DNA from 4 places in the Streptomyces sp. NPDC058751 genome. Region 2 is predicted to be linked to each of the others. Evidence: riboswitches for the same ligand, from Rfam matches in the RefSeq annotation. Region 2 holds a riboswitch; each other region holds the start of a gene.
The links. A riboswitch is a leader RNA that binds a small molecule or an ion and turns the genes downstream of it on or off. The one in region 2 is predicted to bind thiamine pyrophosphate.

Region 1: linked by a shared signal. The riboswitch ahead of ACFW6B_RS04155 (thiamine ABC transporter substrate binding subunit) and the one ahead of thiC (phosphomethylpyrimidine synthase ThiC) in region 2 are both predicted to bind thiamine pyrophosphate.
Region 3: linked by a shared signal. The riboswitch ahead of thiO (glycine oxidase ThiO) and the one ahead of thiC (phosphomethylpyrimidine synthase ThiC) in region 2 are both predicted to bind thiamine pyrophosphate.
Region 4: linked by a shared signal. The riboswitch ahead of ACFW6B_RS17290 (purine-cytosine permease family protein) and the one ahead of thiC (phosphomethylpyrimidine synthase ThiC) in region 2 are both predicted to bind thiamine pyrophosphate.

What each region holds. Positions count from the first base shown of each region.
Region 1 is NZ_JBHYPZ010000003.1:98,354-105,577, forward strand. Features, by position in the region: gene ACFW6B_RS04145 (ABC transporter ATP-binding protein) at 1-656, opposite strand, end outside; gene ACFW6B_RS04150 (ABC transporter permease) at 657-2,396, opposite strand; gene ACFW6B_RS04155 (thiamine ABC transporter substrate binding subunit) at 2,372-3,469, opposite strand; TPP riboswitch at 3,546-3,651, opposite strand; gene rlmN (23S rRNA (adenine(2503)-C(2))-methyltransferase RlmN) at 3,730-4,836, opposite strand; gene ACFW6B_RS04165 (GntR family transcriptional regulator) at 5,062-5,817, opposite strand; gene ACFW6B_RS04170 (hypothetical protein) at 5,896-6,174, shown strand; gene ACFW6B_RS04175 (hypothetical protein) at 6,325-6,507, shown strand; gene ACFW6B_RS04180 (hypothetical protein) at 6,725-6,949, shown strand; gene ACFW6B_RS04185 (GntR family transcriptional regulator) at 6,946-7,224, shown strand, end outside.
Region 2 is NZ_JBHYPZ010000011.1:95,374-102,597, reverse strand. Features, by position in the region: gene ACFW6B_RS13220 (IclR family transcriptional regulator) at 1-360, shown strand, start outside; gene ACFW6B_RS13215 (SsgA family sporulation/cell division regulator) at 462-899, shown strand; gene ACFW6B_RS13210 (YibE/F family protein) at 983-2,488, opposite strand; TPP riboswitch at 2,561-2,717, shown strand; gene thiC (phosphomethylpyrimidine synthase ThiC) at 2,712-4,532, shown strand; gene ACFW6B_RS13200 (VOC family protein) at 4,589-4,984, opposite strand; gene ACFW6B_RS13195 (DUF1801 domain-containing protein) at 4,981-5,343, opposite strand; gene ACFW6B_RS13190 (LysR family transcriptional regulator) at 5,553-6,497, shown strand; gene ACFW6B_RS13185 (VWA domain-containing protein) at 6,494-7,224, shown strand, end outside.
Region 3 is NZ_JBHYPZ010000029.1:83,601-90,824, reverse strand. Features, by position in the region: gene ACFW6B_RS25715 (phytoene desaturase family protein) at 1-1,121, shown strand, start outside; gene ACFW6B_RS25710 (hypothetical protein) at 1,173-2,174, opposite strand; gene metF (methylenetetrahydrofolate reductase [NAD(P)H]) at 2,231-3,154, opposite strand; gene thiE (thiamine phosphate synthase) at 3,283-3,942, opposite strand; gene ACFW6B_RS25695 (Rv2175c family DNA-binding protein) at 4,032-4,403, opposite strand; gene ACFW6B_RS25690 (NAD(P)/FAD-dependent oxidoreductase) at 4,468-5,706, opposite strand; gene ACFW6B_RS25685 (hypothetical protein) at 5,739-6,116, opposite strand; TPP riboswitch at 6,169-6,281, shown strand; gene thiO (glycine oxidase ThiO) at 6,279-7,224, shown strand, end outside.
Region 4 is NZ_JBHYPZ010000016.1:142,801-150,024, reverse strand. Features, by position in the region: gene ACFW6B_RS17300 (phospholipase) at 1-1,325, opposite strand, end outside; gene ACFW6B_RS17295 (alpha/beta fold hydrolase) at 1,457-2,290, opposite strand; TPP riboswitch at 2,693-2,786, shown strand; gene ACFW6B_RS17290 (purine-cytosine permease family protein) at 2,778-4,178, shown strand; gene thiD (bifunctional hydroxymethylpyrimidine kinase/phosphomethylpyrimidine kinase) at 4,244-5,041, shown strand; gene gndA (NADP-dependent phosphogluconate dehydrogenase) at 5,169-6,611, shown strand; gene ACFW6B_RS17275 (hypothetical protein) at 6,699-7,224, opposite strand, start outside.

The DNA.
Region 1 (7,224 bases), on a different contig from region 2:
TCCAGCGGCGTACCGGACTGGGCGATCCGCCCCTCGCGCATCACCACGACCCGGTCGGCGAGCGCGAAGGCCTCCCCCTGGTCGTGCGTGACGGCGAGCACGGTCGTGCCCAAGGCGCCGAAGAGCTCGCGGAGTTCGACGACGAGCCGTTCGCGCAGCGAGCGGTCGAGCTGGCCGAGCGGTTCGTCGAGCATCAGCAGCCGGGGGCTGGGCGCCAGGGCCCGGGCCAGCGCCACGCGCTGCTGCTCACCGCCGGAGAGCGAGGCGACGGCGCGGTCACGGGCTCCGGGCAGACCGACGAGGTCGAGCAACTCCCCCACCCGTGCGGCCTGTCCGCTCTTCGACGTGCCGTGCATCCGCAGCCCGAAGGCCACGTTGCCGCCGACGTCCCGCTGCGGGAACAGCTGGTGGTCCTGGAACATCAGGCCGACGCCCCGCTTGTGCGCGGGAACGCTCGCCTGGTCCCGTCCGTCCAGCACGACCCGGCCCGCGTCCAGCGGCTGGAGTCCGGCCACCGTCCGCAGCAGGGTGGACTTTCCGCTGCCGCTCGGTCCGAGCACGCAGACGATCTCGTGTTCGGCGACGTCGAGGTCGACGGCGTCGAGCACGGCCCGCCCGCCGAAGCGTACGGTCGCGCCCTCAAGGCTCAGCAGCATCTAGAACTCTCCGGTCCGGTCGGTCCGCACCCGCTCCAACAGCAGCAGCGACACCGCGCACACCACCATCAGGATGGTCGAAAGGGCCATCGCCTGGCCGTAGTTGAGCTCCCCCGCGCGTCCGAGCAGCCGGGCCACGGCGACCGGCAGCGTCGGGTTGTCGGGCCGGGCGATGAAGACGGTCGCCCCGAACTCCCCGAGGGAGACGGCGAAGGCGAAGCCTGCCGCGATCAGCAGGGCCCGCCGCACCATCGGCAGGTCGACCTCGCGCCACACCCGCCACGGGGAGGCCCCGAGGACGGCCGCGGCCTCCCGCAGCCGCCCGTCCACCGCGCGTAGCACGGGCAGCATGGTCCGTACGACGAAGGGGACGCCGACCAGCGCCTGCGCCAGCGGCACCAGGATCCAGCTCGCGCGCAGGTCGAGCGGCGGCTCGTCCAGGGCGATCAGGAACCCGAAGCCCACGGTCACCGCGGAGACGCCGAGCGGCAGCATCAGCAGCGCGTCGAAGCCGCGCATCAGCCGGCCGGCCCGCCGGGTGAGGGCGGCGGCGGCCAGGCCGCCGATCAGCACGGCGATGGCGGTGGCGGCGAGCGCGTACTCCAGGGAGTTGCCGACGGCCTCGATCGGGGCGACGAGGAAGACACCGCTGTCGCCGTCGGCCAGGGCCCGGTAGTAGCCGAGTCCCGGGGCGTCGAGGGACCGCTGGACGAGGACCGCGAGCGGCAGCACGAGCAGGACCGCGATGCTCACCAGCACACCGGCGAGGAGCGACCACTGTCCGGCGCCGCGCGGTCGGCGCGCGGTGGTTTCCGGGGCCACCAGACGCAGGGTGGTCTCCCGTCGGCGTACGGTCGCCGCGTGCACGGCGAGGATCGCGCCGACGGCCGTGAACTGGACGATCGTGAGCACCGCCGCCGTCGTGAGGTCGAAGATCTCGGAGGTCTGCCGGTAGATCTCGACCTCCAGGGTCGAGAAGGTGGGGCCGCCGAGGATCTGCACCGCGCCGAACGAGGTGAAGGTGAAGAGGAAGACCATGAGGGCGGCGGCGGCCACGGCGGGCCCGAGCGCGGGCAGCGTCACCCTGCGCCAGGCCGCGGGGCGCGAGGCCCCGAGCATGCGCGCGGCCTCCTCCTGGCGCGGGTCGAGCTGCGACCAGAGACCGCCGACGGTCCGTACGACGACGGCGTAGTTGAAGAAGACGTGCGCGAGCAGGATCGCCCACACGGTGGTGTCCAGGCGCAGGCCCCACAGCTCGTCGAGCAGCCCGCCCCGGCCGACCAGCGCGAGGAACGCCGTGCCGACGACCACGGTCGGCAGCACGAAGGGCACCGTCATCACGGCCCGCAGGATCTGTTTGCCCCGGAAGTCGAAGCGGGCGAAGACGTACGCGCCGGGGAGCGCGACCAGCAGCGTGAGCGCCGTCGAGGCGAGCGCCTGCCAGGTGGTGAACCACAGCACGTGCCGGATGTCGGACCTGGTCGCGACCTCCCAGATCCGGCCGAGCTGCCAGCCGCCGTCCCCGTGGAGCCCGCGCGAGACGATCGCGGCGACGGGCCAGGCGAAGAACACCGCGAAGAACGCGACGGGCAGCGCCATCAGGGCGAACCGCGCCGCGTTCCGCCCGCGGGGCCGGTGCGGAGCCCGGCCGGCGCGCTCGCGCCCGCCGGGTCCGCCGGTCCTCTCCGGCCCGCCGGCCTTCACCGGCCCTTCGGCTACTTCAGTACGAGCGAGGTCCACGACTTGACCCACTGATCACGGTCGGCGGCGATCTTCGCGGGCGCCAGGGTCTCGGGATCCTCGGCCTGCGGACCGTACTGCGTGAACTCGGCCGGCACCCGCGCGCCCTCGCGCACCGGGTAGACGAACATGTTGAGCGGCATGTCCTCCTGGAACTCCTCGGTGAGCAGGAAGTCCAGGAAGGCCTTGCCGCCCTTGGCGTTCCCGGCGTTGCTGAGCAGACCCGCGTACTCCACCTGCCGGAAGCAGGTGCCGTCCGCGACGCCGGTCGGGGCCGTCGTCGGCTTCGGGTCGCCGTAGATGACCTCGGCGGGCGGCGAGGAGGCGTACGAGACGACGAGCGGCCTGTCGGCCTTGGCCTTCTTGCCGCCCGCGGACCCCGAGAACTCCTCGTTGTACGCCTGCTCCCAGCCGTCGACGACCTTGACCCCGTTGGCCTTGAGCTTCTTCCAGTAGCCCTGCCAGTTCTCGTCGCCGTAGTGCGCGGCGGACCCGAGCAGGAAGCCGAGGCCGGGCGAGGAGGTGGCGGCGTTCTCGGTGACGAGGAGGTTCTTGTAGGCGGGCTTGACCAGGTCGTCGAAGGACTTCGGCGGCGCGATCTTGTGCTTGCTGAACCAGGCCTTGTCGTAGTTGACGCAGATGTCGCCCGTGTCGACGGGCGTGACCCGGTGCTTGTCCTGGTCGGCCCGGTACTCCGGCAGGACCTGGTCGGCGCCCTTGGCCTCGTACGGCTGGAAGAGACCGTTGTCGAGCGCGCGGGAGAGCAGGGTGTTGTCGACGCCGAAGAAGACGTCGCCCTGGGGGTTGTCCTTGGTCAGGACGGCCTTGTTCACGGCCTGCCCGGCGTCGCCGTCCTTGAGGACGCGGACCTTGTAGCCGGACCGCTTCTCGAAGTCCGCGAGCACGTTCTTCGACACGAGCCACGAGTCGTGGCTGACGAGCGTGACCGTCTTCGGGTCGCCGGAGCCGGCGGTGTCGGACGAGCCGCACGCGGACAGCGCGGGCAGCGCGACGAGACCGAGCCCGACGGCCGTGACCGCGAGTCGTCTGCCCCTGCTGGTGGTGGTGATCACTGATTCCTCCTGGGTGACCAGGAAGAGACGCGGCCCTGCCCGGGACCTCTGACGGTTCCCGGGCAGGGCGCAACAGCTTGAGTGGCGACCGAACTTCCTACCCAGAATGACCTGGGCAAGGTTCAGAGGGTCTGCGGTCTGTCCCGCACTCTCAGCGCTGTGGCGCTCCCCTGTCGGAATATGAAGATGTCGGACGGTGAGTGCCGGCCCGTGACAACGCCGGACTGCGGCGGTGACGGGACGGACCGGCTCGCTTCAGACTACCGCTCGGTCGCGGCGAGCTGACCACACGCTCCGTCGATCTCCTGGCCCCGGGTGTCCCGGACGGTGACCGTGACGCCGTGGGCCGCGATCGCCTCGACGAACGCCTTCTCGTCCTCGGGCCGCGACGCGGTCCACTTCGAGCCCGGGGTCGGGTTCAGCGGGATGAGGTTGACGTGCACGGGCTTGCCCTTGAGCATCCGCCCGAGCCGGTCACCACGCCACGCCTGGTCGTTGATGTCGCGGATCAGCGCGTACTCGATGGACAGACGCCGCCCGGACCTGTCCGCGTACCCCCAGCCGGCGTCCAGCACCTCGCGCACCTTCCACCGCGTGTTCACGGGGACGAGGGTGTCGCGCAGCTCGTCGTCCGGGGCGTGCAGGGAGATCGCGAGCCGGCACTTGAAGCCCTCGTCCGCGAACCGGTTGATGGCGGGGACCAGCCCGACCGTCGACACCGTGATCCCGCGCTGGGAGAGGCCGAGGCCGTCCGGCTCGGGGTCGGTCAGGGCCCGGATCGCTCCGACCACCCGCTTGTAGTTGGCGAGCGGCTCGCCCATCCCCATGAAGACGATGTTGCTGAGCCGCGCCGGACCACCGGGGATCTCGCCGTCACGCAGCGCCCGCATGCCGTCGACGATCTGGTGCACGATCTCGCCGGTCGACAGGTTCCGGTCGAGGCCGGCCTGTCCGGTGGCGCAGAACGGGCAGTTCATCCCGCAGCCCGCCTGCGAGCTGATGCACATGGTCACCCGGTCCGGGTAGCGCATCAGCACGGACTCGACGAGCGTGCCGTCGAAGAGCCGCCACAGGGTCTTGCGGGTGGTGTCCTGGTCGGTCGACAGGTGCCGTACGACCGTCATCAGCTCGGGAAGCAGCGCCTCCTGGAGCTTGCCGCGCGAGGCGGCCGGGATGTCCGTCCACTCGGCGGGGTCGTGCGCGTACCGGGCGAAGTAGTGCTGCGAGAGCTGCTTGGCGCGGAACGGCTTCTCACCGATCGCGGCGACCGCCTCCTTGCGCTCGGCGGGCGTGAGATCGGCGAGGTGCCGCGGCGGCTTCTTGGCTCCGCGCGGCGCGACAAAGGTGAGTTCTCCGGGTGCAGGCATAACACCTTCAGTGTGGCAGATCATCTGCGGGTCCCCAGGCCAGAGCGGGGTTGGGGCGGTCACCCCTGAGCGGTCTCTGTCAGCTTCTGTCGACCTCGCACGGCCCAGGGACGGCCCAGGAATGATCTTGGACGGGACCCCTGACCAGCCACGAACGAGGGCAGGGAAGAGTCAGGGACGGACGCGGGGCATCAACACCCACGACCGCCCCCGATTCACTGACGATCAACGACTGATCGGAATCTCGTAGACGATCTCGCAGTGAGCAACGGGAACCACGATGTCCGCCGTCTCGACGGGCCGTCCGTCGTCGCTGTAGTACGTCCGCCGGATGTGCGTGACCAGCGCGGCCTTCTGGATGCCGAGCAGCGACGCCTCCTCGGCGGTCGCCGTCCGCGGTTCCGGCTGCTCCACGGCGTGGCTGACGGTGACCCCGATCGCGGCCATGCGGTTCACGACACCGGCTCCGGCATGCGGGCCTCCCTCGGGGAGGATGACAAGAGAGCCTGCGGTGAGGTCGTACGGCTCCCAGCTCGTCGACAGCTGCACCGGCCTGCCGTCGGCCAGGAACTCATACGTCGTCCGGACACACAGCTCACCCTCGCCGATTCCGAGCCGCGCAGCGATGTCGGCGGGCGCCGGCACCTTGGCGTCGGTCCGGCTCTCCCAGTCCCCCGCCCTGCCGATGTCCCGCATGTCGGCCCGGAACGGCGACCCGTCGCGCCGCTCCCGCGCCGCCGACCGCACCACTCGCACCCGCTGCCGGGGTTCGGCGACGTACGTACCCGACCCGGCGCGCCCCTCCAGCAACCCCTGGGAGATCAGCAACTCCTGCGCCCGGCGCACCACGTTCTCGCCCACGCCGCACTCCTGGCCGATCTGGGCGCGAGAGGGCAGACGGTCACCCGGCTCCCATACGTGCTCCGCGATCCGGCGCCGGAGTTCGTCGGCGATGCGGAGGTAGGGCGGCTGCTCAGGCATATGGAAAATCTAGTCCACTAGCCCTAATCTAGTTAACTAGCTTCACTGAAAGTGATCGCCGGTGACGGAGGCTGCCCTGTGCCCGCTTCGGAAGTTAGCGCGGCGGCCATCGCCGCACGGCTGTCCGCCCTCGGGCTTCCCACGCGAGTGGAGGAACACCACCGTCACACGTCGGTCGAAGCGGAGGTGCCGGACGGGCTCTCCGCGGAGTCATGGCGGGAGGTCCTGGACGTGGTGGCCGAGGCCGATCGGTTCGGACTCCTCGCCCCCAGCTTGAACGGCCGCACCCTCTGGGCGGTCGTACGCAGAACGGTCCCCACGACGGGCGATGTCGGGGGACCGAGCTATCAGCGATAGGAGCTGAACAGCGTGCTCAACCGTATCCGCCGAGCCGTCGCCCTCACCAGAGCGCGGCACTCGTCGCACTCGTCCAAGGGCAGGCACCGCCGCGGCTTAACGGCCGTCCACCCGTCGACCGCTTCCGCTTTCTCGGCGTCCGCTGACGCGATGACGGTCATCCTGAATCGGGCCTCCACCGACGAGGACCACCGTCACTCGCTCGCGACCGATGACGTCGCACTCGTCCGCCCGTACTTGCTGGCCTGGGAGAAGCGCGTCCGGACGCGCCCGGTGGTCGTGGCTCCCCATCTGCCGATCCATGCATGGCCGGCCCTCGCGGGGATCCACTGATGCCCTCGATGTCCTCAAGGCCGTCTCGCCGACACCTCCGCATCGCGGACGCCCCGGCCGCTCCCTACCGCTCGACCGCCTGCCGCATCGGCACACACCCCGCCTGCACGGATCCCTCCCTGGCCTCGACCCCGACCGACCTTCCCCTGATCTACGAAGCGTGCGACTGCCCGTGCCACCCAACAGCCGACCGAACCCCTCCCCCGGAGGCGGAGCGATGAGCACATGGGCTCCCGGCGGTGCGTTGGTCGGCAATGTCGAGGTCACCGCGGCCACCGTGCAGCGCGGCGACGTCATCCAACTCGGTGGTCGGGCCTGCCGGGTGAGAGACCTCTTCCAGCTCCCCCAGGGGGCCAAGCAACTGGTCTTCGAGTCGGGCGAGCTGCTGACCATCCACGCACGCACCCGGCTCCTCGCCGTGCGGTCGCTGAGAAGGAGGTGACCTGGTCCGTGCCCTCTCGCCATCACGACATCGCCGACGACCTCCGTCGCCAGATCACGACCGGCCTCATCAAGCCTGGTGAACGTCTTCCGTCCGAAACCGACTTGGCCGACCGGTACAAGGTCAGCACCCTGACTCTGCGCACCGCCCTCGCCGCACTCCAAGGGGAAGGCCTCGTCGAGAAGATCCATGGCAAGGGCAACTTCGTCCGCCGCCCCCTTCGCAAGATCACGTACGTCGGCGGCTGGGGAACCCTGGACCCGTGGACCGCTGCC
Region 2 (7,224 bases):
GAGACCGGGCACGCCCACGCGGTCGGCCAGTGTCTGCTGGCCCAGCTGGACGACAAGTCCCGGCGTGACCACCTCGACCGCTACCCGGTGCGGGCTCTCACCCCGTACACGGTGCGTGACGAGGACCGCCTGCTACGACGCCTGGAGCGGACGGGCCGGATGGAACCGGTGATCGAGCGGCAGGAGTACGTGCTGGGCACGGTCTGCGCCGCGATCCCGGTCACCGCGGGCAGTTCGGCCGCGGCCGTGGCCTTCTCCCTCCCCTCCCACCAGGGTGACCGGCTGATGCCCACGGCGCGGAAGCTGCAGGGCGAGGTCGGCCGGAGGCTAGGAACACTCGCCTTCTCTATCAGTATCTGAAAAATCACTCCTTGTAATGTGGCATGCACGTTGAGCAATATTTCCAGCAGTGTCAGGTGGGACGACTCCTGGCCAGTCGACGGCAAACGACGGGGTAGGCGATGCGCGAGTCGGTGCAGGCAGAGGTCATGATGAGCTTCCTCGTGTCCGAGGAGCTGTCCTTCCGCATTCCTGTCGAGCTGCGATACGAGACCTGTGATCCGTACGCCGTGCGGTTGACCTTCCATCTGCCCGGCGACGCGCCGGTGACCTGGGCGTTCGGACGGGAACTGCTCATCGACGGGGTGGGCAGGCCCTGCGGCGACGGCGATGTGCACATCGCTCCGGCCGAGCCGGAGGCGCTCGGCGAGGTGCTGATCCGGCTTCAGGTCGGCGGTGACCACGCGCTGTTCCGGTCCGGGACCGCGCCGCTCGTCGCGTTCCTCGACCGGACGGACAGGCTCGTGCCGCTCGGGCAGGAACGCTCCCTCGAAGGTTTCGACACCTCTTTGGACGCGGTGCTCGACCGCATCCTCACGGAGGAGCAGAGCGCGGGCTGAGGCCCTGTCCGGCACGGAGCGGAGGAACGCTTCCTCACAAGGGCCGCCGGTGCAGGATGGTTTCGGCGTTTCCGCGGGACGCGTCAGTGCTTGCGGCGGCGTCCCTTCCCGCTTCGTGCCGGGGTCCTGTCGGTCGCCGGCTGCGCGGGGACGGGGGCGCCGCCCTCGCGGTCCGCGGCCACCACCAGGGCGGCCAGCGCGGTCGTCACCGGCACCGCGGCGACCAGACCGATCGAGCCGACCAGCGTGCGCACGATCTCCTCGGCGACCAGTTCGCTGTTGGCGACGGCGTCCACGCTGCTCTGCGCGATCGAGAAGAGCAACAGCAGCGGCAGCGCGGCGCCCGCGTAGGCCAGGACGAGTGTGTTGACGACCGACGCGATGTGGTCGCGGCCGATACGGATGCCCGCGCGGTACAGACCGCGCCAGCCCATCGTGGGGTTCGCCTCGTGCAGTTCCCAGACCGCGGACGTCTGCGTCACCGTCACGTCGTCCAGGACGCCGAGCGAGCCGATGATGACACCTGCCAGCAGCAGACCGCTCATGTCGATGGACGGGTAGAGACCGTGGATCAGACCGGTGTTGTCGTCGGTGTTGCCGGTCAGCACGGCCCAGTCGATGAAGAACGAGCCGAGGAGACCGATCAGCACCAGGGAGAGCAGGGTGCCGACCACCGCCACGGAGGTGCGGGCCGACAGGCCATGACACATGTAGAGCGCGATCAGCATGATCGCGCTGGACCCGACGACGGCCACGAGCAGAGGATTCGAGCCCTGCAGGATCGCGGGCAGGATGAAGAAGTTCAGGATCACGAAGCTGATGGCCAGGGCGACCAGCGCCATGATGCCGCGCATCCTGCCGATCACCACGACGACCACCGCGAAGATCACGGCGAGCAGTGCCAGAGGCAGCTTCCGGTTCGCGTCCGTCACCGAGTACTGGAGCTCCTTGGGAGCGGACGGCTCGTACGCGACAACGACCTTCTGGCCCTGCTCCAACTGCCGTGACTGATCGGGCTGGACGATCTCGGTGAACGTGCGGCCCTCGTCCTTCCCGGTGTCGATCCGGACGGTCGCCTTCTTGCAATCCTTCGCCGTCTGTCGCTGGGCGGAGGAACCCCCGGTGGCGGTGGCGCCGCCCGTCGAGGCTCCCGGAGCGGCGTTCACGGACTTGCAGTCCACCAGCTCGATCCTGGTGACCGTCGCCTGCTGGGTCTGTCGGTCGAAGCCGACACCGGTGCGCTCGTGGCCCGGCGCGCCGCCGGGCCACAGGACCACGAGACCCGCCACGACCGCGACCGCGAAGGGGATCAGTACCGCGGCGATGACCTTGCGCAGATGCTTGGAGACCGGTGCGGCGGGACCGTGGCTGTGGGAATGCCCGTGCCCGGCGCTCACCGGCTCGTCGTGCCCACGACGGGGATCCGGCCCCGACCCGTCTCCCGAACCGTGATGATCACTTCCAGGGCCGTGTCCATGCCTGTGCTCGTGCTCGTGGCTGATACCGGAGCCATGCCCGCGGCCGCCGTCGGAGCCGGGACGGCGTGGTGGCTCGGACGGGGGGAACGGGTGCTGCCGGGTCGTCGTCACCGCTCGATCATCGCAAGTGCGTCAAGGCGCCCTCTGTTCACCGCGCCAGACATGACGCTAGCGTGGAGGCGCTTTTGTACACGCGGGAGCTCGGAGCACCGGGCTGAGAGGACGCTGACCTCCGTCTTCGCGATGTTTCACATGAAACATCGGCGATCGGAAGCCGCTGCGTCGACCGCTGAACCTGTTACCGGGTAATGCCGGCGTAGGGAGTAGAGGTCTCATGACCGACAAGGATGTACGCACGCCTGTCTCCAGCCGGGCGGACGGGGTTTCTCCGTCGTCCCCGAGCGGGCAGGGCGAGCAGTCCATCGGCTGGCACAAGGCATACGTCGGGGGTACACGTCCCGACCTGCGGGTGCCGGTCCGCCAGGTGCACCTCACCAACGGGCAGTCCGTGACGCTGTACGACACCTCCGGTCCGTACACCGATCCGACTGTCGACACCGATGTGCGCAGAGGGCTGGCCCCCCTGCGTGAGGGCTGGATCATCGCCCGTGGAGACACCGAGGAGTACGCGGGCCGTCCCATCCGTCCCGAGGACGACGGGATCAAGCACACGTCCCCGCGGGGAGGGCTGCGCAATCTCGACGCCGTCTTCCCCGGCCGGCCGCGTCAGCCGCGCCGGGGACGGTCCGGGCAGGCGGTCACCCAGCTCGCCTACGCGAGGCGCGGTGAGATCACGCCCGAGATGGAGTTCGTGGCGGTCCGCGAGAACGTCGACCCCGAGGTCGTACGGGAGGAGATCGCCGCGGGCCGGGCGGTGCTGCCCGCGAACGTCAACCATCCCGAGATCGAGCCGATGATCATCGGCAAGCGGTTCCTGGTGAAGGTCAACGCCAACATCGGCAATTCCGCGGTGACGTCCTCCATCGAGGAGGAGGTCGAGAAGATGACCTGGGCGACCCGCTGGGGCGCTGACACGGTCATGGACCTGTCCACCGGCCGCAACATCCACACCACCCGGGAATGGGTGCTGCGCAACTCCCCCGTACCCATCGGCACCGTGCCGCTGTACCAGGCGCTGGAGAAGGTCGACGGCCGTGCCGAGGAGCTGACCTGGGAGATCTACAAGGACACCGTCATCGAGCAGGCCGAGCAGGGCGTGGACTACATGACGGTCCACGCGGGCGTGCGCCTGGCGTATGTGCCGCTCACCGCGAACCGCAAGACCGGCATCGTCTCGCGCGGCGGCTCGATCATGGCCGCCTGGTGCCTCGCGCACCACAAGGAGTCGTTCCTGTACGAGAACTTCGAGGAACTCTGCGAGATCCTCGCCGCGTACGACGTCACCTACTCGCTCGGCGACGGGCTGCGGCCGGGCTCCATCGCGGACGCCAACGACGCGGCGCAGTTCGCCGAGTTGAGGACGCTCGGGGAACTCAACAAGGTCGCGAAGCGTTTTCAGGTACAGACGATGATCGAAGGCCCGGGACACGTCCCGATGCACAAGATCAAGGAGAACATCGACCTTCAGCAGGAGATCTGTGATGAAGCTCCGTTCTATACCCTCGGCCCGCTGACGACGGACGTCGCGCCGGCGTACGACCACATCACTTCCGGCATCGGTGCCGCGATGATCGCCTGGTGGGGCACGGCGATGCTCTGCTATGTCACGCCCAAGGAGCACTTGGGCCTGCCCGATCGTGACGACGTCAAGACCGGCGTCATCACCTACAAGATCGCCGCCCACGCAGCCGACCTCGCCAAGGGGCACCCAGGTGCGCAGGAATGGGATGACGCGCTCTCCGACGCCCGCTTCGAGTTCCGGTGGGAGGACCAGTTCAACCTGGCCCTCGACCCGGACACGGCGCGGGAGTTCCACGACCAGACATTGCCGGCCGAGCCCGCCAAGACGGCCCACTTCTGTTCCATGTGCGGGCCGAAGTTCTGCTCGATGAAGATCAGCCAGGACATCAACGAGCGGTTCGGCGGGGAAGTGGCCGACGGCGCCTCCGCCGCGGAGATCTCGGAGGGCATGCTCCAGAAGTCCCGGGAGTTCGCCGAGGCGGGCAACCGCGTGTATCTGCCGCTGGCCGACTGAGCCACCGCATGAGGGCGCGGTCCGGGGCGGCCCCCGGACCGCGGCCCTCGGCAGGGTCATGGCGTGACGTCCTGCGGGTACCAGCGCAGTTCGACGGTGTTGCCGTCCGGGTCCTGGACGTAGACCGAGGTGGCGGTGCCCCGCGCGCCGAAGCGTTCCACGGGACCCTCGAGCACGGTGAAGGAGCCCGACGCGATGACCTGGTCCCAGTCCAGCGGTTCCACGGTGAGACAGATGTGGTCGACGTTGGACCCGCCGCGGGCATGGGCGATCAGGTCGATGATGGTCTCCGCGGTGACCCTCACCGACGGGAACGGCGCCTGACCGCGCCGCCATTCGGAGACGCGTACGGGTTCCAGGCCGAGGAGTCCGGTGTAGAAGTCCAGGGACCGTTCGACGTCCTCGACATTGAGGACCAGGTGGTCGAAGGCCTTCACGCGCAGAGTGGTCATGTCGTCTCCAGGGCGACGGCGTGGCGGAGCCACGCGCTGAACAGGGTGGGGTCCACCTCGTCGGCACGGCTGAGCTTCACCGAGGCCATCCGGCGGGCTCCGGCGACCAGCCGACCTGACGGATCGGCCACGTCCTGGCCGCGCCAGAGGCCGAAGGTGACGTAGGACGTGTAGGCCTTGAGCAGGCAGACCGGGGTCCGGCCCGGCTTGTCCCCGAGGCTCCAGGTGGGATGGCCGTGCCACAGCGCGCCGGAGTCGGCGGGGAGGGCGGAGTCGACGACGTGTCCGACCCTCTCGCCGATGTCACGCAGCGGGCCGTCGAGCCCGTCCAGGTAGGCGGTGATGTCCGAGGAAGTCATGTGGGTCCCCGTTCGGAAAGGGTGTGATGGACGGGATGGACGTGGTGCGCGCAACCGGGCGCGGAAGCGCTGTGCACTCGGCGGGCCGGGGGACTCGCAGGCTTTTTCCCACCGCCGGGTGGACGTCTTCTACGATCCGCCGCGGGACGGACGCCATCAAGGCACGATCGCTGTACGACCGTTGAGCCAGATTTAACGCCGGGGGATTCATGCTGGAGCGACTGGAGACCGAGACCTTTCTGACGCTGGCCGAGGAACTGCACTTCGGCCGGACCGCAGAACGGCTGCTGATCACGACCGGGCGGGTCAGCCAGGTGATCAAGAAGCTGGAGCGCCGCGTCGGCGGCCGGCTCTTCGAACGCAACAGCAGATCCGTCCGCCTCACCCCGGTCGGCCGGCAGCTCGCCGACGATCTGACGCCCCTGGTCGCCGGGATGGAAGCCGCGCTGCGAAGGGCGGCCGACGCCAGCCGGGGAGTCACCGGAGAACTGCGGGTCGCCTTCCTCGGTGAGTGGACGGCACCCGCGCTTCTCAGGGCGGTCGGACTGTTCGGCGAGCGCCACCCGGACTGCCGGGTCGACGTCCGGGAGGTTCAGCTCTCCAACTCCCGGGCGAGCCTGATGGACGGTTCGGTCGACGCGCTGCTCGCCTCGTTCCCCTTCGACGGAATGTCCTGCGGCCCCGCCCTGCTGCGGGAGGGACGGGTACTGGCCGTCGCGGCCGGTCATCCGCTGGCCCGCGAGGAACGGCTGTCCCTCGAGGTGCTCGCGGAACACCCCGTGGTCCAGTACCCCCAGGTGACCTCGGCAGCCTTCAAACGGGACCGCACACCGGACCACACCCCCTCGGGCAGGCCCGTTCCGAAGGGGCCGGCCGGAGGGTCGTTCTCCGAGATGCTGACCCTGGTCGCCATGGGCCGTGGCGTCCTTCCTGTCGGGGAACACTCCCGGCAGTACTACCCCCGGCCCGACATCGCCTACATACCCCTTCACGACGCGCAGCCGATCGAACGGGGACTGGTGTGGAGGAAGGGCGACACCACCGAGCGGCTGCGCGAGTTCGTACGGGCCGCGACGGACGCGGCCGGCTCCTTCCACGGGCAGGTGTACAGGTCGGATCCACCGACGGCTTCTCCAGGGAGACTGGGCGCATGACAGCGACATCGATGAGCAAGGGTGCCAACCTTCCCGTCGCCGCGCAGCGGGTGCGGGTCGTACTCGGCTGGTCCGCCGGCCCCGGCGCGCCGGACGCCGACGCCTCGGCCCTGCTGCTCCGCGCGGACGGGCGGGTGCGTGACGACGGTGACTTCGTCTTCTACAACCAGCCCGGTCACGCCTCCGGGGCCGTCCGTCACACGGGCAAGCGACGGGAGGGCGAGGGCACGACGGACACCGTCGAGGTGGATCTGCGTTCCCTGGAGCCGGAGATCCAGCGGGTCGTTCTGGGCGCCTCCGCCGACGGGGGCACCTTCGGTGAGCTGTCGGGTCTGAGGCTGCGGCTGTTCGACGCCGAAACCGGGCAGGAGCTGGCGTTCTTCGCGATGGAGGCGACGACGGAGACGGCGTTCATCGGAGGTGAGCTGTACCTGAGGGGCGGGCAGTGGAAGTTCCGCGCGGTGGGCCAGGGATACGCCTCCGGACTCGCGGGTCTGGCCACCGACTTCGGGATCAGCGTGGACGAGGACCCGGGCGCCTCCGGGAGCACCGACGCGAGGAGCGCGGGCACCGGGGCCGCCCCGCCGGCACCGACAGCCCCACCGGTCGCCGCGCCTCCGGCACCCCCGACCGCGCCGCCCGTTCCCCAGGCAACCCAGACACCCCCGGCACCCGCCCCAGGATCGGCTCCCCGGCTCGTCAAGGGCGAGGAGCGGCTGCCCGTGGA
Region 3 (7,224 bases), on a different contig from region 2:
GGCCGCTCCTGGAGGAGCCCCTGTGGCCCAACTGGACGGTGCTGGCCGAGCGCGAGCCCTACCCCTCGGTGCCCCACAGGAGACTGCTGCGCACCCGCCGGGCCGGGACCCTCGCTGAGGTCGCCGCCCGGGAACTGCGCGACCCGCGCCTGACGGCCCTCCTGGAGAGCCACGCCCTGGCGTACGGGCTCGACCCGCACAGCACGCCGGCGAGCGCCGCCGTGCTGCCGTACATGGACCACGCCTTCGGCACCTGGTACGTGCGCGGCGGCATCCGGGAGCTGGCGCGCGCCGTGTACGAGCGGTGTCTGGAGCGCGGGGTCGAGTTCAGGTTCGACACCCCGGTCGAGCGGATCGTCGAGAGGGACGGCCGGGCCGCCGGCGTGGAGCTCTCCCGCGACGGCTCCGCGGCTTCCGGCACCGGGGACGGGCCGGGGACCTCGGGGGCCTTCGAGCAGGCGGACTTCGTGGTCGCGGGCGTGGCGCCGGGCGTCCTGGACGGTCTGGTGACCGGGGCCGCGCTCCGGGGCGGTGACGAGGTGCCGCCGCAGCCGGGCGCGGCCGGCAGGCTGACGCTGCTGCTCGCGCTGCGCGGCGGCCGTCCGGCCGGGACGGCGCACCGCACGGTGGTCCACTCGGCCGACCGCGACGGCGAACTGGAGCGGCTCTTCGGGGAGCGTCCCGGGGTGCCCGCCGCGCCGACCGTGGTGGTGGCGCGTCCGGACGACCCGGCGCTCGTCCCGGACGCGGAGCACGAGGCGGTCGCCCTGACCGTCACGGTCCCGTCCGGCGCCCGGGTGTCGCAGGAGGACGTGGAGCGGGTCCTCGACGCCGCCGGGCGGGCCCTGCCGGGTCTGCGCGAGCGGCTGCTGTGGCACGAGGTCCGTACCCCGGCCGACATCGCGGAGGAGACCGGCGCGGAGGGCGGCGCGGTGCCCGCCCCGGCGCTCGCCGCGGGGGACGGCCGGCTGCTGCACCCGTCGAACACCACGCGGGTACCGGGGCTGTTCGCGGCCGGGGGCTGGGCACACCCCGGCGGCGGTCTGCCGCACGCCGGGATGTCGGGCGCCCTGGTGGCCGGGCTGATCGTGGAAGGGCCGGGGTTCCAGGGCTCGCAGTAGGGGAACGGGCGGACGACGGCGCGGGGAGACCCGGGGCCGCCGTCCGGCAGGTCAGTAGCGGTACTGCTGCTCGTCGTACCCGGCGTTGCCGTTGCCCTGGTAGGGGTACTGCTGCTGCTCGGGCGGGAGTTCCCCGCCGTACTCGTCGGTGCGCTGCTGCGGCACCCAGACGCCGCTGGCCGGGGTCTCGCCGCCGTACGTGCCGGTGGCGTACTGGTCCTGGCCGTAGTTCTGCTGCTGGGCGTAGCCCTGGTCGCCGCCGTTGTAGGCGCTCTGGTCGTACGTGGCGCCCGTGTACGTCTGCTGGCCGGTGTACGGGTCCGTGTAGCCGGCGTACTGCTGCTGGTCGGTGCCGTAGCCGTACTGCTGCTGGTCGTAGCCCGTGTAGCCGTCGTACGCGTAGGCCTGCTGGTTCTGGCCCGTCGAATAGACCTGCTCGTTCTGGCCCGTCGAATAGACCTGCTGGTCCTGGGAGGCGGACGCGCCGGCGTAGGACTGGTCGGTGGCGGCGGCGTACGCGGTGGAGTCGTAGACACCGTAGGTGCCGGTCTCCTCGGGCAGGGGCTGCGGCTCGTACACCGAGGTCGACTCGGCGGCCGTGGGCTCGGCCGGCTCCGGGGGCGTGAAGCGGTCGGACGGGGCGGGCGTGAAGACGTCGTCCTCGTCGGCGTACGGGTCCTCGCGGCGGTAGGCGGCCACCTCGACCTCTTCGAGGTCGGAGCCCTCCTCCGCCTGGTCCGTGTCCTCCGGCTCGCCCCGGCGGCGCTTGAGGAGGCTGCCGGGCCCGTCCTCGGCGGAGGGGCCCTTGATGGCCCAGCCCTGCGCGAAGCCCTGGCGGAACGACAGCGTCACATAGGTCTGGCCGACCGTGAAGGCGGCCGCGCCCAGACCGATGACCACGACCGAGTGCATCAGGACGCCGAGCACCACGCCGAGGAAGCCGACGAAGGCGAGCAGCCTGAAGCGCAGCCTCGCCTTGTACTGCAGCAGCACCTCACCGAGCAGCCACAGCGCGACGATGCCGAATGCCAGATAGAGGACCGTCAAGCCCATGTACGCCCCTCTCCCAGTGGCCGCTACGCAGTGTGTCGTACGCGGGTGCGGCCGGTCTAGGCCTGCTGCGGGTGGTGCAGGCCCAGATTCTCGTAGATTTCCAGTGTCGCTGTGGAGTTGTTGAGCGTGATGAAGTGCAGTCCGGGGACTCCCTCGGCCAGCAGCCTCGCACAGAACTCCGTAGCGAACTCGATCCCGATCGAGCGTACAGCCGCCGCATCGTCTTTGACTGTGAGGATCCGCTCTTTCAGGACGTCCGGGAACGAAGCGTTCGAGAGTTTGGGCAGCCGTTCCAACATCTTCACACTTGTCACGGGCATGACTTCAGGGATGACCGGTGTCTCGCAACCCGCCGCGTCCACACGGTCACGCAGACGGAGGTAGGACTCCGGCTGGAAGAACATCTGCGTGATCGCGTAGTCGGCGCCGGCGCGGCACTTGTCGACGAAGTGGGACACGTCGAGGTCCCACTCCGTGGACCGGGGGTGCATCTCCGGGAAGGCCGCGACCCCGACGCAGAAGTCGCCGGACTCCTTGATGAGGCGCACCAGTTCGGCCGCGTAGGTCAGCCCCTGGGGGTGGGGGACCCACTCGCCCATGGGGTCGCCGGGCGGGTCCCCGCGCACCGCGAGCATGTTGCGGATGCCCGCGTCCGCGTACTGCCCGATGATGTTGCGCAGCTCGGCGATCGAGTGGTCGACCGCGGTGAGGTGCGCGACCGGGGTGAGGGTCGTGTCGAGGACGATCTGCTCGGTCTCCTTGACCGTGCCGGCCCGCGTGGAACCGCCGGCCCCGTAGGTCACGGAGACGAAGTCGGGCGCCACGGCCTCGACCCGCCGCAGGGCGTTCCACAGGTTCCGCTCGCCCTTGGGGGTCTTCGGCGCCGAGAACTCGAAGGAAAAGGTCTGCTTGCCGGTGGCGAGCATGTCGCGCACGGTGCGCGCGCGGTCAGTCCTGGTGGAAGCGGATCCGAGGGCCATATCGGCAGGTTAGCCAGCGGGCGCCGCTCCCCCAACCGAACCGCTGGTTTTTGTCCGATCTGTCGATTTCTTGTCCACCCCTCGGACGGTTGCCCCTCCGCGACGCCCGGCGTACGGCCGCCGGGCCCTCACAACGCGCGCAGCCGCTTCGCGAATTCGGCCGCCGCCGCGCCCGGGTCGTCCGCCTCGGTGATCGCCCGTACGACGACGACGCGGCGGGCGCCCGCTTCGAGCACCTCGTCCAGCCGGCCGAGGTCGATGCCGCCGATCGCGAACCAGGGGCGGGCGGTGCCGAGGGCCGCCGTGGCGCGGACCAGGCCGAGTCCGGGTGCGTGGCGGCCGGGCTTGGTGGGGGTGGGCCAGCAGGGGCCGGTGCAGAAGTAGTCCACGCCCTCCTGGACGGCGGCGGCCGCGGCCTCGGCCTCGGAGTGCGTGGAACGGCCGACGAGCACGTCGTCGCCGAGGATCGCGCGGGCCGCGGGGACCGGCAGGTCTCCCTGGCCCAGGTGCAGGACGTCGGCGCGGGCGGCGTGGGCCACGTCCGCCCGGTCGTTGACCGCGAGGAGCTTGCCGTGCCGGGCGCAGGCGTCCGCGAAGACCTCCAGGTGCTCCAGCTCCTCCCCCGCCTCCATGCCCTTGTCGCGGAGCTGCACGATGTCGACGCCGCCCGCGAGGACCGCGTCGAGGAACCCGGGGAGGTCGCCCTGGCGTCTGCGGGCGTCCGTGCACAGGTAGACGCGGGCGTCGGCGAGGCGGTCCCGGGCGGTCGTGGCGGCGTTCTCGGGCATGCGTGGTCCCCCGTTGTCGGTGCGCGGGGAGCGCGGCGGCCGGGACGGTCCCGCCGCCGCTCTCCCCGTGCCGGACGGTCTCTGTCAGGTCAGACGGCGAGCGCCTGGGCGCGGCGCTTCACCTCCGTGCCGCGATTCTCGCTGAGAGCCTGCGCGGGGGTGCCGGGCAGGGTCGGGTCGGGGGTGAAGAGCCACTCCAGGGCCTCTTCGTCGGAGAAGCCGTCGTCCCTCAGGAGCGTCAGGGTGCCGGCCAGGCCCTTGACGACCTTCTGCTCGGCCACGTCGATGAAGTCGGCGGGGACGTGCAGCGCGCGGTTCTCACCACGGCGTACGGCGATCAGCTGGCCTTCCTTGACCAGCTGCCGGACGCGTGTCACCTCGACGCCGATCTGTTCGGCGATGTCGGGGAGGGTGAGCCAGGCGGGGACGAGAGCATCGATCTTTGCGTCAATCTCGGTCACGGGACAAGCGTGCCATCCCGCACCGACAGTCGGAAGCCGAGGGCGTCCGACCCGGGGTGACGGATCAGGCCGTGGCTCCCTTCAGCGGCCTCGCCGGGTCCGCGAGCAGTTCCGGGTCCATGGCGGCGCCCGCCTCGATCAGCCTGCGGCCCTGGGCGAGGTCCCGCGGGCGGCCCACCGCCAGGAGGGCGACGAGCCGCGCCCCGCGCAGCCAGCACACCGACCAGGAGGCGCCCGCGGGGTCGCCGCGCCACACCAGGGTGTCGGCCGGCGTGTGGTGGCCGACGTACTGCACGAAACGGCCGAACTGCTCGGACCAGAAGTACGGCACGGGGTCGTAGGCGGCGGGCGTCTGGCCGACGATGTTCAGGGCGACCGTGCGCGGGCCCTGGAGGGCGTTGTCCCAGTGGTGGACGAGGAGGCGCTCCCCGTAGCGTCCGGACGGGAAGGAGGCGCAGTCGCCGACCGCGTAGACGTCCGGCAGGGAGGTGCGCAGGTGGTCGTCGGCGACGATCTCGCGGTGGGCGCCGAGTTCGATGCCGGAGCCTGCGGTCCAGGCGGTGGCGGGCCGCGCGCCGATCCCGACCACGACGGCGCCCGCGGGCACCCGGGAGCCGTCGTCCAGGACCACCGCGCCGGGCTCGACGCGCTCCACGCGCGCGCCGGTGCGCAGCGAGGCCCCGCTGTCCGCGTACCAGGCGGCCATGGGGGCGGCCACCTCGGCGGGCAGCGCCCCGGCGAGCGGCCGGTCGGCGGCCTCGACGACCGTGACCGCGCAGCCCGCCTCGCGCGCCGCCGTGGCGAACTCGGCGCCGATCCAGCCCGCCCCGACCACCACGATGTCGTGCTGGCGGGCGAGGACGGGGCGCAGCCGGTCGGCGTCGTCCAGGGTGCGCAGCAGATGCACGCCGGGCACGCCCTCGGCGCCGGGGAGCCGGATCGGTTCGGCTCCGGTGGCGAGGACCAGGGCGTCGTACGGGACCGCTCCCGCGTCCGTGTCCAGTTCGTGGTCGCCGGGGCGCACCCCGAGCGCCTCGCTGCCCAGCCTGAGCTCGATGTCCAGGGCCTCGAAGTCGACGTCGAAGGCGGAACCCTCCGCCTTGCCGAGCAGGACGGCCTTGGACAGCGGCGGCCGGTCGTAGGGCTGGTGCGGCTCCGCGCCGATCAGCGTGACGGTGCCGGCGAAGCCCTGTTCGCGCAGGGCGACCGCGGTCTGCACCCCGGCCATGCCCGCGCCCACCACGACGACCCGCCGTACCGGGGACCTCTGCGACGGGGACTGTGACTGCGTCTGATCGCTCACCTGATCACCATAGACACGTGACGATCCGTCAGTCAGTGGACGTGCTCGGTGACCTCTTCCACACGACGGCTCCCGCGCGGTTCCTCCACCACGCTCGTCCCCGATCCCGGACGCGACTCCCACGTCCAGGTCTCCTCCAGCCGCACGCGGCCGTCGGGCAGTTCCACGACGAGGGACACGCAGTGGCCCGAGGCGGTGGTCCCGTCGCGCCCGAGCTGCACGTACCGGAAGTCGACGCGGTCGCCCTCCCGGGTGCCCACGAGGTGTCCGCGGACGACGTCGCCGCCCGCGTAGTCGGCCCAGACCACGCCGTCCTCCTCGTGGTACGCGAACCGGGTGCCGGTGCCCACCTGGCCCGGCGCCTGGTCGGCGACGGGGACGAGGACGAGGCCGTCGAGCGGTCGTGCCATGAGCGGAGACTCCCTTACCGAGACGGACGGGGGCGGGCTAGGGTGGCCAACGTAAAGCACTCGCGGGAGCCCGGGCGCACCGGGCTGAGAGGGAGGCTGGGCGGCCTCCGACCGTACGAACCTGATCCGGGTCATGCCGGCGAAGGGAGGGGCTGGACGCCCATGCCGTCTTCACGTTCTTCGGACGTCCTCGTCGTCGGGGGCGGGATCATCGGTCTGGTGACGGCCTGGCGGGCCGCGCAGCGCGGGTTCACCACCGCGCTCGTGGACCCCGAGCCGGGCGGCGGGGCCGCGCAGGTCGCGGCCGGGATGCTGGCCGCCGTCACCGAGCTGCACTTCGGCGAGGAGACCCTGCTGGGCCTCAACCTCGCCTCGGCGCGCCGCTATCCGGACTTCGCCGCCGAGCTCACCGAGGCCACCGGCCAGGACCTCGGTTACCGCCGCAGCGGCACGCTGGCCGTCGCGCTGGACGCCGACGACCGCGCCCATCTGCGGGAACTGCACGCGCTCCAGGTGCGTTCGGGGCTGGAGTCGGAGTGGCTGAGCGGCCGTGAGTGCCGCCGTCTGGAGCCGATGCTCGCGCCCGGCGTGCGCGGGGGTCTGCGGGTGGACGGCGACCACCAGATCGACCCGCGGTGCCTCGCCGCCGCGCTGGTCACCGCGTGCGAGCGGGCCGGGGTCGTGACGCACCGGACCTGGGCGGAGCGTCTGAGCGTCGTACGGGAGCGGGCCGCCGGGGTCGTCACCACGGACGGCACCGAGCTCGGAGCGGGCCGGGTGGTGCTCGCCGGGGGCAGCCTCAGCGGGCGCCTGGCGGGCGTCCCCGACGACGTCGTGCCGCCGGTGCGCCCGGTCAAGGGGCAGGTGCTGCGGCTGACCGTCCCGCGGCACCTCGCGCCCTTCCTGGAACGCACCGTGCGGGCGGTGGTGCGCGGCAGCCAGGTCTACCTGGTGCCGCGCGAGAACGGCGAGCTCGTGGTGGGCGCGACCAGCGAGGAGCTGGGCTGGGACACCACCGTGACGGCGGGCGGCGTGTACGAACTGCTGCGCGACGCCCACGAGCTGATCCCCGGGATCACCGAACTGCCGCTCACCGAGACCCGCGCGG
Region 4 (7,224 bases), on a different contig from region 2:
TCGCCCAGGTCGTAGCGGTCGACGGCGAGGTAGTTGGGCTTCTTGCGGGCGGCCGGCTGGCAGAAGCGGCGGGCCCGGTCGGCGAGTTTGGTGTTGTCCGTGCCGGCGGTCCCGGAGATGGCGGCGTCGCGGAAGTGGTTCATGACGAAGAGGGGACGGAAACCCGGCTCGGTGCGCGTGAGCGGCACGTTCGTGTCCGCGCCGTACCAGCGGCTGTAGCAGGACCAGTCGGAGGAGCCGATGCCCGAGCCCATGGACCAGTAGTTCTCGACGGTCCACTCGCGCTGGTACATGACGCCGAAGCTGTCCCGGGTCAGTCCGGCGGCCTCGTCGGACGAGCGGCCGTGGTCGGTGAAGATGAGCAGGCGGTGTCCGGCGGCGGTCAGGTCGGCGAGCCTCGGCCAGCCGTTCTCGCGCACGCCGGTCCGGTCGGGACGGTAGAGGACGTCGGACAGGCCGTTCACGCGGGCGAGTTCGGCGCGCAGGACGGCCGGGTCGACGTAGTCCTCCAGGAACACGGTGACGAACTGGTCGGGGTGCTGCTTGAGGAAGTCGGTCATGCGCTGGAGGTCGACCCAGAGCGCGACCGGCTTGCTGACGAGGGTGCAGCTGTTGTGGCAGAGGATCGCGCCGTCGGGCGTCTGGTGCAGGTCCAGCATGAACCCTCGTACACCGTCGGCGAGTTGCTGGTTGATGCCGCGGTTCTGATTCGGGAAGAAGTTGACGAAGGGCGGGGCGAAGCCGCCGTCCACGCCGTTCGCGTAGGCGTTGTGGGTGGTGAGGAACGTGACCTGGTCCAGGGTGCGTTGGCCCTGGGACGGCATCGGCCGGGTCGCGGGCTCGACCGGGATGAGGAACCAGGAGGCGAGGGCGCCGGGTGAGCCGATCGCCACCTGGGCCGGGTAGTTGGAGCCCGCGGATTTGTCGGTGAGGGTCAAGTACCTGTTCGTTCCAGGGGCTTTGAGCGCGTACTGTTCGGAACCGCCAGGCGTCGCCTCCCAGGCGGCATCGGCACTCGTACAGGCCACGGTCCGGGCCTGGTCGCCCGAGCGGCCCAGGCAACTGCCCGCGGAGTCGGCGCTTTCGAGCACGAAGGAGGAGCCGCTTCGGCGCAGGGTCCACCGCTGGTGGTCCTCGTCGCCCTTGGGGTTGTGCTGGACGATCGCGCCCGCGCTGTCGGCGGCGTTCAGTCCTGTGACGGCGCTCTGGACGTAATAGGCGCCGGGGGCCGGGAGTTCGGCCGCGCCGGCGGCCGGGGCGGGGACGGCGACAACGGATCCCAGTACGGCGGTGGCGGCGAGCAGGGAGCGTCGGCTCGGTCTCATGGCACGTGTTCCCTTCCTGTGGGGAGCATGAGCATGCCATGCATGGACACGTCGGCGGGCGGCGGCGGTACGGATCGCGTCAGTGACCGCGGCCCCGGGGCCGAGGAGCCGCCGTGCGCCCGCCGGGTGGGTCAGACGCCGCCGTACCGCGTGCCGGGGTGCTCGATCCGCGTGACGAACGCGGCGAGGTCGGCGACGACGCGTTCGGGCTGTTCCCAGTGGACCGAGTGGCCGGTCGCCGGATAGGCGAGGAAGTCGGCTCCGTGGACGGCGTCCAGGATGGTCCGCTGGTCGTCGCGGGGCAGGAACTCGTCCTGTTCACCCCAGATGACGAGAGTGGGCACCAGGATGCCCGCGAGGGTCACGCGGAGATCGGTGTCGAGGAGACCGCGGGCGGTGTCCTTCCAGACGTGCGCGGGAAGTTTCAGGTTCTCCTCCACCATGGTCTCGATGAAGCCCCGGGCGATCGGGCGGTTCACCGTGTCGGCCAGGAAGCCCTCGACGAACGCGCGGGGCACGGGGTCGGCCAGTTCCTCCATGGCCCTCACCATCCGGGTCACCGCCGGTTTGTCCGCGAGGGTGCCGGGGACGCCGAGCAGGACCAGACCCGCGATGCGGTCGGGGTGGCTCCCGGCGACGATCCGGGCCGCCACGCCCCCGCTGGACGCCCCGACCAGGACGGCCCGCGGGATGTCGACCGCGTCCAGGAAGGCCACCAGGTCGGCGGCGAAGTCGTCGGGGGCGTAGCCCTCGGCCGGCCGGCCCGCGTCGCCGTGTCCGCGCTGCGTGGGCGCGTATCCGTGCAGGGACGCCGGAAGGCGCCTCAGGAGGGGTTCGAAGGACCACCAGGAGTCGGCCAGACCGTGCACGAAGACGACGGGCGTACCGCTGGGGTAGCCCGCTTCGGCGTACGGGAGGGCGAGACCTTCCCGCACCTGCGCGGTCTTCAGGGAGATCACGGTCACGGCACCCTGCCTCCTTCCGCCCGGCCACCGGGGTCCGGGAACCCGGGAACAGAGAGCGGGCGGCGATCGCTTCCGACAGTACCGAGGGGCGGCACGCGCCGCGCTGCGAACCGGCCCGCCCGCGCCGTTCGAATGAACCGGAGTGCGCGCGGGCGCGCGCCGGTCCGGATGAGCGGGCCCGGGGTGGCGCGGGCGGAGAACCCCGGGTTCGGGACCCCGGGCGGTTCCCGAACGGTCCGGCGCGCGTTCCGGGTCGGGTTTCACGCCGTACGCCGGAGCGCCCCCGGGCCGTCCGGAGCGCGTCCCGGAGGCGGGGGCCGCGCCGCGCACCGGAGCTGAGCTCGGGTTCTGTCGGCGGGACCCCCTCCCGCTCCGTCCTCGGGAGCGGTTAGTGTGTCCGTCGTACCGGACACGGGGTGCCCCGCCGAGGGCTGAGATCACACCCGTCGAACCTGAACCAGTTCGTACTGGCGGAGGGATGTCTTCCATGCCGTTGACGCATGTTCCCGGCGGGCTGCCCGCCGACAGCCGGCCTGCCGTCTTCGACGGACGGATGCCCGCCGCACCCGGCGACCTCCGCGTCGAGGGGCACGGCATCGAGCCGGTCCCCGAGAGCAACCGGTACGGCGGTGCCGGACGCCTGTTCACCGTGTGGTTCGCCCCGAACCTGACGATGACGGGCGTGTTCACCGGCACGATCGGGATCACGCTCGGCCTGGACTTCACCACCGCGCTGGCCGCCGTCGTCCTCGGGACCGTGCTCGGCGCCCTGCCCACCGCCTACCTCAGCACCTGGGGCGGCCTCACCGGCACCGGTCAACTCCCGCTCGCGCGGCTCGCGTTCGGCCGGGCGGTGCTGCTTCCCGGGGTGCTCCAGTGGCTGTCCTCCATCGCCTGGGACGCGTTGATCGGCCTGTTCGGCGGAGACGCGCTGGCGCGGCTGTGCGGCTGGCCGTTCTGGCTCGGCGTCCTGGTCGTGATGGCCGCCCAGGGGGCGCTCGGCGTCCTCGGCTACGAAGCCGTCCACCGTCTCCAGATCGTCATGACGTTCGTGCTCACCGTGGCGTTCGCGGTGATCGCCTGGCGGATGCTCGACGGGGTCCACCCCGTCACCGACGGGTCCGCCGCCGGCGCCGACCGCGCGGGCGCGTTCGTCCTCACCAGCACCATCGCGCTGAGCCTCTCGCTGTCCTGGGCCCCGTACGCCGGTGACTTCAGCCGCTACCTGCCGCGTACGACCTCCCGCCCGCGGATGTTCTGGTGCACCCTGCTCGGGCTCGTCACGTCCTTCGTCGCCGTCCAGGTCCTCGGACTGTGGGGCGCGGCGGTGCTGACCGACCAGACGGCGGCGGGCGTGGACTCGCTGCTGGGCGGCGGTGCCGCGGGCGCGTTCGGGCTGCTGGCCGTGGCGCTCGCCTCGGTGTGCAGCAACGCGATGAACGACTACAGCGGTTCGCTGGCCCTGCAGACCCTGGGCGTGCGGACACCGCGTCCGGTGGCGGCCGCCCTGGCCGCCGTGCTCGGTTTCCCGCTGGTGCTGTGGATGCACGCCGCCGACACCACGGCGCGCTTCCAGAACGTGCTGCTGTTCGTGGGCTGCTGGATCCCCGGGTTCGTCGCGATCGTCGTGGTCGACTGGATCGCCCGGGGGCGGGAGCGCGGGGACGCGCCGCTCGACGTCGCCGCCGAGCTGTCCCGTCCGCGCCCCGGATGGCCGTCGCTGGTCGCCTTCGTCGCCGCCTTCGGCGCGGCCGTGCCGTTCATGGACACGAGCCTGTACGTCGGTCCGGTGGCCGACGCGCTGCACGGCGCCGACCTCTCGTACTACGTGGCGTTCCTGGTGGCCCTCGCCCTCTACGCCCCGCTGCGGCTGCGCCGCCGCGCCTGAGGGCCACCCGTCGCTCCGCCGTCCCCGGGCCTTCGTGCCCGGGACGTACCCGAGAGGAACACCCCATGACCGTCCCGCCCCGCGTCCTGACGATCGCCGGATCCGATTCCGGCGGAGGCGCAGGAATCCAGGCCGACCTGAAGACCATGCTCGCGCTGGGCGCCCACGGGATGAGCGTGCTCACCGCCGTGACCGCGCAGAACTCCGTGGGCGTGCAGGGTGCCTGGGAGCTGTCCGAGGAGGCGGTGCGGGCCCAGTACCGCAGCGTGGTCGACGACATCGGCGTCCAGGCCGTGAAGACGGGGATGCTCTCGTCGCCCGGACTGGTCGCCACGGTCGCCGAGTTGCTGTCCGACGTGGGCGTCCCGGTCGTCGTGGACCCGGTGAGCGTCTCCAAGCACGGGGACCGGCTGCTGGCCGACGACGCGCTGGACGCCGTACGGACCCTGTTGCTGCCGCGGGCGACCGTGGCCACCCCGAACCTCGACGAGGCCGCCCAGCTCACCGGGGTGAAGGCGGACGACGAGGCGGGCATGCGCCGGGCCGCCGGTCTGCTGCTCGCGTTCGGTCCGCGCTGGGTGCTGGTGAAGGGGGGTCATCTGCCGGGGCAGGCCGTCGACCTGCTCACCGACGGGACGGCCGAGCACTGGCTGCGGGCGCCCCGCCACGACAACCGGCACACCCACGGGACGGGGTGCACGCTCGCCTCGGCCGTCGCGGTGGGGCTGGCCGAGGGCCTCGCGGTGCCGGAGGCGGTACGGCGGGCCAAGGCGTACGTGACCGCCGCGATCGAGGCCGGTTTCGCGCTCGGCGCCGGCATCGGACCGGTGGACCACGGCTGGCGGCTGCGCCGGAACGGCTGACCCGCACAGCTCCTTCCGCGAAAGGTGAACACCCGGGCCCCTCCCGGCGTACTGATCGGCACAGCGACAGTCGTCTGCCCGCCCGTCAGGTACATGGACAGGCAGAACCGGATCCAAGGAGCACACCATGAAGGCGACCGCGCAGATCGGCGTCACAGGGCTCGCGGTGATGGGCCGCAACCTGGCCCGCAACTTCGCCAGGAACGGCTACACCGTCGCCGTCCACAACCGCACCCCCGCGCGCACGAAGGCCCTGGTCGAGGAGTTCGGGCACGAGGGCGCCTTCGTCGCGGCCGAGTCGGCCGAGGACTTCGTGGCGGCGCTGGAGCGCCCCCGCCGCCTCATGATCATGGTGCAGGCGGGTGCCGCCACCGACGCCGTCATCGAGGAGTTCGCCCCGCTGCTCGAAGACGGCGACATGATCATCGACGGGGGCAACGCCCACTTCGCCGACACCCGCCGCCGTGAGCAGTCGCTGCGCGAGCGCGGCATCCACTTCGTCGGCGCGGGCGTGTCCGGCGGCGAGGAGGGCGCCCTCAACGGGCCGAGCATCATGCCCGGCGGCTCCCCCGAGTCGTACGCCTCGCTCGGCCCGATGTTCGAGTCGATCAGTGCCAAGGTGGACGGCGAGCCCTGTGCCACGCACGTCGGCACCGACGGTGCCGGCCACTTCGTCAAGATGGTGCACAACGGCATCGAGTACGCCGACATGCAGCTGATCGGCGAGGCCTACGACCTGCTCCGGCGCGTCGGGGGCTACACGCCGCCGCAGATCGCGGAGATCTTCCGGCGCTGGAACAAGGGCCGCCTCGACTCCTACCTCATCGAGATCACCGCCGAGGTGCTCGCGCACACGGACGCCGCCACCGGGGAACCCTTCGTGGACGTCGTGGTGGACGCCGCGGGGCAGAAGGGCACCGGCCGCTGGACCGTGCAGACCGCCCTGGACCTCGGCTCCCCGGTCACCGCCATCGCGCAGGCGACCTTCGCCCGCGCCGCCTCCAGCCAGAACGCGCTGCGCTCCGCCTACCGCGGCCTGCCCGGCGGCACCCACTGGGAGCTGTCGGCGACCGAGGCCGAGCGCTTCACCAGCCAGGTCGAACACGCCCTGTACGCCTCGAAGCTGATCGCCTACGACCAGGGCTGGAAGATGATCCTGGACGCGGCGGCCGAGTACGGCTGGGACATCGACCTCGGCGAGGTGGCGAAGATCTGGCGCGGCGGCTGCATCATCCGCGCGGCCTTCCTCGACCGCATCCGCGCCGCGTACGCCGTCGACCCGGGCCTGGTGAGCCTGCTGTCCGACGCGGGGTTCGCCACCGAGATCAAGGACGCGCAGGTCCCGTGGCGCGAGGTCGTCTCCATCGCCACCCGCAGAGGCGTCCCGGTGCCCGCGTTCTCCGCATCGCTGTCCTACTACGACACGCTGCGCGCCGACCGCCTGCCGGCCGCCCTCACCCAGGGCCAGCGCGACTTCTTCGGCGCCCACACCTACCGGCGCACCGACCGTCAGGGCAGCTTCCACACGCTGTGGGGCGAGGCGTCGCGCGGCGAGACCGAGATGCTCTGACCCCACTCGGGTGACGCGTGGGTGAGGAGCGGGCCGCACACCCCGGCGGGGGAGGTGCGGCCCGCTCCTCCGTGTGCGCCGGGCGTCTCAGCCGCCGTTCACGACGGGCTCGCACGCCTTGCCCACGAGTTCCTCCATCACGGCGAGCGGCAGCGACGGGTTGGCCGCCGCCGCTTCCGCCACCTGCCGGTCGGGGTCGCGGAGCAGTTCCACGATCACCCCCGGCGGGAGTGCGGGACGGGCGGCGGCCACGCGTCGCGCCCGGTCGTCGGCGAGGCAGGCGAGCAGGGCCGGGGCCGTCGCGTTCGGGTGCCGGGCGACCTCCCGGAGCGCCTTCTGCGCCGGTGGTGCCTGGCGCGTCAGGTGTTCCAGCAGCCCGGGACTCGCATCGGGGTTGGCCGCCACCTGGGCGAGGACCCTGTTTCCGTGCCGGGCGACCATGGCACGCAACCGCCCTTCGGTGAGCCCCGGGTGCGGCGCGACGGCCTTGACCACCTTCGCGTCGGGGTCGCCCGCCAGCGCGTCACGCGTCCCGGGCGGCAGATCACGGCGTTGGGCCACGAGCATGCGTGCCGCCGGGTCCGGCGACCCGGCCAGGTCCTCGACCTCGGCG